2 regions of the Spirosoma sp. SC4-14 genome follow, and region 1 is predicted to be linked to the other one. Evidence: riboswitches for the same ligand, from Rfam matches in the RefSeq annotation. Region 1 holds a riboswitch; the other holds the start of a gene.
What was found. Region 1 has a riboswitch for thiamine pyrophosphate ahead of thiM (hydroxyethylthiazole kinase). Riboswitches for the same ligand answer to the same signal wherever they lie in the genome.
Positions count from the first base shown of each region.

Region 2: another riboswitch for thiamine pyrophosphate. It lies ahead of WBJ53_RS00615 (TonB-dependent receptor); the one in region 1 lies ahead of thiM (hydroxyethylthiazole kinase).

Region 1 is NZ_CP147518.1:7,658,318-7,661,736, reverse strand. It holds gene WBJ53_RS31705 (GNAT family N-acetyltransferase) at 1-223, opposite strand, end outside; gene WBJ53_RS31700 (dienelactone hydrolase) at 287-1,588, opposite strand; TPP riboswitch at 1,698-1,799, shown strand; gene thiM (hydroxyethylthiazole kinase) at 1,848-2,654, shown strand; gene thiE (thiamine phosphate synthase) at 2,651-3,283, shown strand; gene thiD (bifunctional hydroxymethylpyrimidine kinase/phosphomethylpyrimidine kinase) at 3,372-3,419, shown strand, end outside.
Region 2 is NZ_CP147518.1:159,107-162,525, forward strand. It holds gene WBJ53_RS00615 (TonB-dependent receptor) at 1-1,450, opposite strand, end outside; TPP riboswitch at 1,534-1,627, opposite strand; gene WBJ53_RS00620 (DUF4926 domain-containing protein) at 1,705-1,929, shown strand; gene WBJ53_RS00625 (tetratricopeptide repeat protein) at 2,014-2,709, shown strand; gene ribH (6,7-dimethyl-8-ribityllumazine synthase) at 2,888-3,394, shown strand.

The DNA.
Region 1 (3,419 bases):
TAAACGGCGCAATATTGGGCGCTTCAATCGACCACAATCCCCAGCCGTTTACGTCCATATGATAGACCATCCGTTCGATCATGGCATCGCTTTCCAGCCGCGACAGGCGAGCCGGAAAATGCTTCATTACTTCTGGATTGGCATTCATAGCGGCAAACGGTTCGGCGTCCGCAGGTTGCCAGGGGCGTAGCACAAGGCGAGGGGTATGGATTCGTTGCGGCATGGCTATTTTAGTTGGAATATTACCTCATCTCTGTTTCAGGAGGAGGACAGGGATGGACGATCTCTACGGTTTTGCATGATGCATTTCCAGGCCAAGGGAGGTTCGGGGTTTGAAGCCAGTCCATGGCCCAGGGGCGTCCGTTTCAGGAAGGTTGAAGTACTTCGCATACTCCATTTTCTTCAGATGAATGCCCAGAAATGCCGTTACGAAGTGCTGGTTGATGTTGTTGATTCGGCGCTCGTTCCAGACCGGTTCAGCATAGTGACCATATTCGTCAGCCGATACGCCGGGTTGTAACGTTACTGCTGGCGGTGGATTGGGCGCTACATTATGCCGTGCATTGACGTAGGTAAGCAGATAACGATCTGCATTAACGGCTCCTTCATAAATGGCTTTGATGCCCTTTTCATAGCCAGAAATGTCGTCTTTACTACCCGCTATAAACAGTGTCGGTAACGTTAACCCGGCCAATCCGGCAGCATCCCATACACCCCGTTCCATTCCCCAGGGCGCAAACGCAACTACGGCCTTAATCCGCGAGTCGAGTGTGGGCTTGTAAGCGGGTGAGTTCATCGTACGGGGTTCCAGTGCAGTGCTTCCGTTGGTCATCTGGCCAAACAGTTTTAGGGCTTCGGCACTGAAGCCAGCTCCTACCGTGTTGAGTACGCCATAGCCACCCATCGAATAACCAATCAGGGCCGTATTATCGGCGTCGAGTAATCCCGCCAGAAACGTATTGCTGGTTTTCGCACTCAGCCGAGCCATCTCGTTCAGAACAAACAGATCGTCGAGTGGGCGATTTAGTAGTGTACTCGGGAAAGCGGCCAAATCGCTATAGGTCGATTCGGTATGGTCGATGGCGACAACAACGTACCCTTTCGAAGCCAGGTTTTCGGTCAGGTAGGTAAGCAACAACCGCGATCCGGGATAGCCATGCGATACGATAACTAATGGATAAGCTCCGCCACTTCGGTCGGGTTCGGCATCACGACTGGCCCGGCCCGGAAACGTAAAAGGGACGATGGGTCGTTTAGGATCATTTGATCGCCCAAGCACCGATTCATACTGTACTATGCCCGGTTTATTGTCGGGAATACGGGCCGGATACCAGATTTCGAGCGTTAACGGACGATCATACAAGGGATGCTTGCCTTCTTTTGTATGCAACACATCGACCTGGTCCTTATGAATCAGTTTCAGGGTTCGTACGCCAATCGGATAGCTTCCGCGAGCTGCCAGCTCAGGCGCATTAGGCAACAGATCGCCATTGATAAAGGTATCGCCGGATGGTTGGGCCATGGTTTGCCCGACTGTAGCCAGTGATATCAAGAGAAAAAACAGGTAACGAACAGCGGTTAGTTTCATCGGTTTTGGGAAATAGGAATAGGGTTTGTAAAGCTATCGCAAACTTTTTAAAGCCGATAAAGAGTCTCGTTTTTTATCCGCTTGTACAGTATTATCTGCTACCTTTGTTGCACAACTTTAGGGGTGTCTGACCAGATCGGCTCAGACTGAGAGAATACCCTCACTACCTGATGCAGTTCGTACTGCCGTAGGGAAAAGTTAACGAAACTTCGTTTACTCTCCTCTAAAGTTGCTGTGTATTTATCTCATAAACAGCAACATGACTCAACCCTCACACTTGATCTGGACCGATGTCGAGCGCATTCGTGCGCAGGCTCCGCTTATTCACAATATTACCAACTTCGTGGTCATGAACAACACGGCCAACGCCCTGCTGGCTCTCGGCGCTTCGCCCGCTATGGTTCATGCGCCCGACGAGGTCGAAGAGTTTGTTTCTATTTCCAGCGCACTGGTCGTCAACATCGGTACGCTCGATGCCACTTTTGTGGCCGGGATGAAACTCGCCATGCGACAGGCTAAAGCCTTGGGCAAACCCATTGTATTTGACCCGGTTGGTGTTGGGGCCACTACATTTCGTAATAAGGTCAGCGAGGAATTGCTGACGCTGGCTGCTCCCGACATTATTCGTGGCAATGCCTCCGAAATCATGGCATTAGCCGGTCTGAACGCCCAAACCAAAGGGGTCGATAGTTTGTATGGCTCGGAGGCCGCCGTGGAGGCCGCCCGACGGTTGAGTTCGGTATGGGGATCGGTGGTGGTGATCAGTGGTGAAACCGATTACATCATTCACGGCGACCGAACCGCCAAAGTGGCCAACGGGCATCCGCTCATGACCAAAGTAACGGGTATGGGTTGTACGGCCACGGCCATAACGGGCGCGTTTTCGGCTGTGAACAACAACTATTTTCAGGCCGCTACACACGCGATGGCTGTAATGGGAATCGCTGGTGAACTGGCCGTAGCGAAGAACCCGGCTCCCGGTAGCTTACAGGTCAACTTTCTGGATACGCTCTATCGACTGACCGAAGCCCAATTTACCGACACCCTCAAGCTGACACAGTCGTGAATCGTTTATATCTGGTAACGGATAGTGATGTGGCCCGAAAGGCAGGCCATACGCTTCCGTTTGTAGTCGAAGAAGCCTGTCGGGCGGGTGTTCGCTGGGTGCAGCTCCGCGAAAAAGAATTGTCTACACGGGCTTTTCTGGAACTTGGCGCCGAAATAAAGCAGATCACGCAGGCTTACGGAGCCAACCTGATCATCAACGACCGGGTTGATGTGGCGCTGGCGCTCGATGCCGATGGTGTTCACGTTGGCCAGGGCGATATGCCTTATTCGATGGTTCGGACGCTGATTGGACCAGATAAGATCATTGGGTTATCGATCAACAATCTGGCTGAATTACAGGCTATTGCTGGCGCTCAACTAGACTACCTGGGTATAGCCACAATTTTTCCAACAGGCACCAAACAGGACACGTCGAGTCTACTCGGTCTGGATGGCCTTCAACAGCTTTGCCGTCAAACCAGCCTGCCAACCTTTGCGATTGGCGGGATTAATGCTCAGAACATTCAACAGGTGATGCAAACCGGTGTAACGGGTGCCGCCGTCGTATCAGCCATTTGCGGACACCCGTCGCCGTATGAAGCCAGCAGGGAAATGATTGAATTGTTGAATGATAGAATGATTGAATAGAATGGTTAAATAGCTACCTCACTCTATTCTATCATTCTATCATTCAATAATTCAATCATTCAATCATTCAACAATTCAATCATTTCCTATGAACACCTACATTCGGACATTAACCATTGCGGGCTCCGATAGTGGC
Region 2 (3,419 bases), 260 kb from region 1:
TAAAATCGCGTTTGGTCGCATTGTCCTGATAATAGCGGTCGCGAATATTCGTGTTGCCAGCTATCCGTTCCCAAATAATTTCGCCATAATGCGATCCTTTATACTGATTCCAGCCGCCACCAATATTGCCAGTTAGCTTGCCAAAGCTGTTGTAATCGAACGAAAAAACAGTGCCATAAAAGTCATTGTCGAGCCACAGCCGACGAATAATATCCGTTTGTTTGATGGTCGAATCACCAATCACGACATTGGAAAGACCATAATCACTGAAATTATCGTTGGGCCGGTATTCTTCGTAGTACCCTTTTCCCTTCGTGTAAAAAAACGACAGGTTGGCTCGCCAGTTTTTGCTTAGTTCATGAGAACTGATGAGTTGGTAGTTATCCTGCTGGTAGTTATCGGTCTGATTATCGTAGGTGAACGAATTGTACCGCCGGTTGATTTTCAATATATCTTCCGGAACACCATTCCAGGCCTGATACGTCTGTTCCTGACCCGAAAACACATTGAGTCGTATAAAACTCTTTTTCGAGTAGTAACCGCCCGATACATAAAACGACCGCAGGTCCGAAAAAGCGCGGTCGACATAGCCGTCGGAATAGATCTTCGACAATCGCGCATCGACCACAAAATGGTTATTAAGCAAACCCGTTCCGGCCAGAACATTTATTTTTCTCGTGCCAAACGACCCTCCGGATAGGTTTGTCTCTGCATACGGTTTTTCTTCCAGCTTATTGGTCTGAATGTTAATCGACGCGCCAAAGGCCCCTGCGCCATTGGTCGATGTGCCAACTCCCCGCTGAATCTGGATTGTGCTTACCGATGAAGCAAAGTCGGGCATATCGACAAAATAAGTCCCCTGCGATTCAGCATCATTATAAGGAATGCCGTTCAGTGTCACGTTGACACGGGTTGCATCGGAGCCCCGAATTCGAATGCCCGTGTAGCCAACGCCTGCACCTGCATCAGAAGTCGTTACAATAGAAGGCGTAAAATTCAGTAACTGCGGAATATCCTGTCCCAGATTCAGCTTATTTAAATCCCGGCGCGTAACATCAGTGTAAGCAATGGCTGACTTTTGGTTAGCGCGGGTAGCACTCACCACCACTTCGTCGACGGCGACGGCCGTTCGCTGCAAGCTAACGGCAAGTGTTGCGTTTTGAGTAAGGTCGATTTCTTTAGTTTGTGGTTGATAACCAATCAGAGAAACCCTGATTGCAACGGGTCCTGCTTTTACATTACTAAGCAGAAACGTTCCATTGGCGTTAGTAAAAGTGCCTTTGTAGGTCCCTTCGATAGTAATGGCAGCACCCGGTAGCGGGCTTCCATCGGGCTCGCTAACCGTTCCGGAAACAGTGAATTGGGCCCATGAGGGTAGGCTAAACAGCCAAAATAGAATAGAGAAAGGAATGAGGTAAACAAAACGTTGCTCTGTCGCACCTTTTTTCATGACTGAAAACGGTTACGATAGGCGAGGGGCCAAACCTACCTTTGGTTAAAATGATTTGGTTAAAAAATACACTTACGGTTCTTTTACCGTAAGGACATCTCCCTTCGCAGCATTACCTGCGCAGGTTCAATGGGTATAATCTCAGCCCGTTATTATAAGGCACCCCTGGAAGATTAGGGCGCAAAGTTAACGTAATTTTAACAAAACAAGATTTTACACTGGGCGTTTCTACAGGTAAATAAGTGTATTGGCGTATGACAGAATTCGATCTGGTTGTATTACAGGAAGATATGAGTGACGGCCGTCTGAAAGCAGGCGACGTAGGTACGGTTCTGACCGTTTATAATGAAGGGAAAGCGTTTGAAGTGGAGTTTGTTACACTAACCGGCGAAGCAGTAGCTATTGAGACATTATTAGCCCATCAGATACGGCCTGTGCGGTCGTCAGAAGTAATGGCTGTTCGGGAGATGACAATTTAATATACTGTATTCTCTAAACTTTTGACGCTTACGCTTTTCCACAATTACAAATATTCCTAATTTTGCAGTCCAAATTGCAAACAGATGAGCAAAAAGAACAGCGGACTGGATTTTTTGGAAGACCCAGACGCATTAGAGGGAAGATTAGAGGATGTTGGTGACTTCTTCCAACAGAATCGGAATATTGTTTTGGGCGTACTTGGAGGCATTGTTTTATTGGCTCTGGGTTATTTTGGCTATCGATTCTACGTAGGTAGTCAGGATGAAACGGCTCAGGTTGAGATGTTCCCGTCTGTTTACCAACTCGAAGCCGATTCGCTCAAAAAGGCCCTGAATGGCGATGGCAAAAGCCCTGGCCTGCTGTCGGTTGCCGATAACTATGGTTCGACACCGGCAGGAAATCTGGCTGACTTTTATTCGGGCCTTGCCTTATTGAAGCAGGGCAAATATGACGATGCCATTGAGCACCTGAAAGGCTTTAGTTCTTCAGACTTATTGGTGCAGGCTCGGGCCTATGCTTTAATTGGTGATGCGTACGTAGAAAAGAAAAGCTACGACGAAGCCGCCGATTATTACCAAAAAGCTGCTGACTACAAGCCTAACAAATATTTTACACCCGGCTATTTGTTGAAGCTAGCCATTACCTTCGAGCAGGCTAAGCAGAACGATAAAGCCATCGAAGCCTATAACGACATTATCGAAAAGTACCCACAATCGGCCGAGGCAGTCAATGCCAAGAAATATAAATCCGTGCTCGAAGCATCGGTCGGCCAGTCGTAGACGTACTTGAATAACTCAATACAGCAAAGGACAAAGCCGACCGGGGTTTTGTCCTTTTTTCTTGTCCGAACCAGGATTCACAGGATTTTCTTGATTAACCTGCTTCGACGAAGCGCCTTTAAAAATCATGTAAATCAAATCGTGTAAATCCCGGTTCAGACAACAAACTCTCTAACCAATGGCCACTGATTTAAAGAATCTTAGTGTTTTTTCTACGGATGATCTTCCCGATGTGAGTCATCGTCGTTTTGCAATTCTGGTTTCCGAATGGAATACTGAAGTAACCGAAGCTCTTTTTGATGGGGCTTATAAAACCTTACTCGAATATGGGGTAAAGGCAGAAAATATTATTCGGGGCAATGTACCGGGTAGCTATGAACTAAGCCTGGGTGCTCAGTGGTTTGCACAGCGCGACGATATCGATGCTGTAATTGCATTGGGCTGTGTGATTCAGGGTGAAACCAAACATAACGATTATATTAACCATGCTGTAGCGCAGGGCTTAACCAACGTTGGCCTAAAAACCGGAAAGCCGGTAATCTTTGGCGTTTTGACCCCCAACGATCAGCAGCAGGCCCTCGACCGTGCCGGTGGAAAACACGGTAATAAAGGCGACGAAGCCGCCATCACGGCCATTAAAATGCTCGGATTACAGAAACAAGTTTATTCATTTCAGTTTAAATGAGCTTTCAGTGTTCAGCTTTCAATAG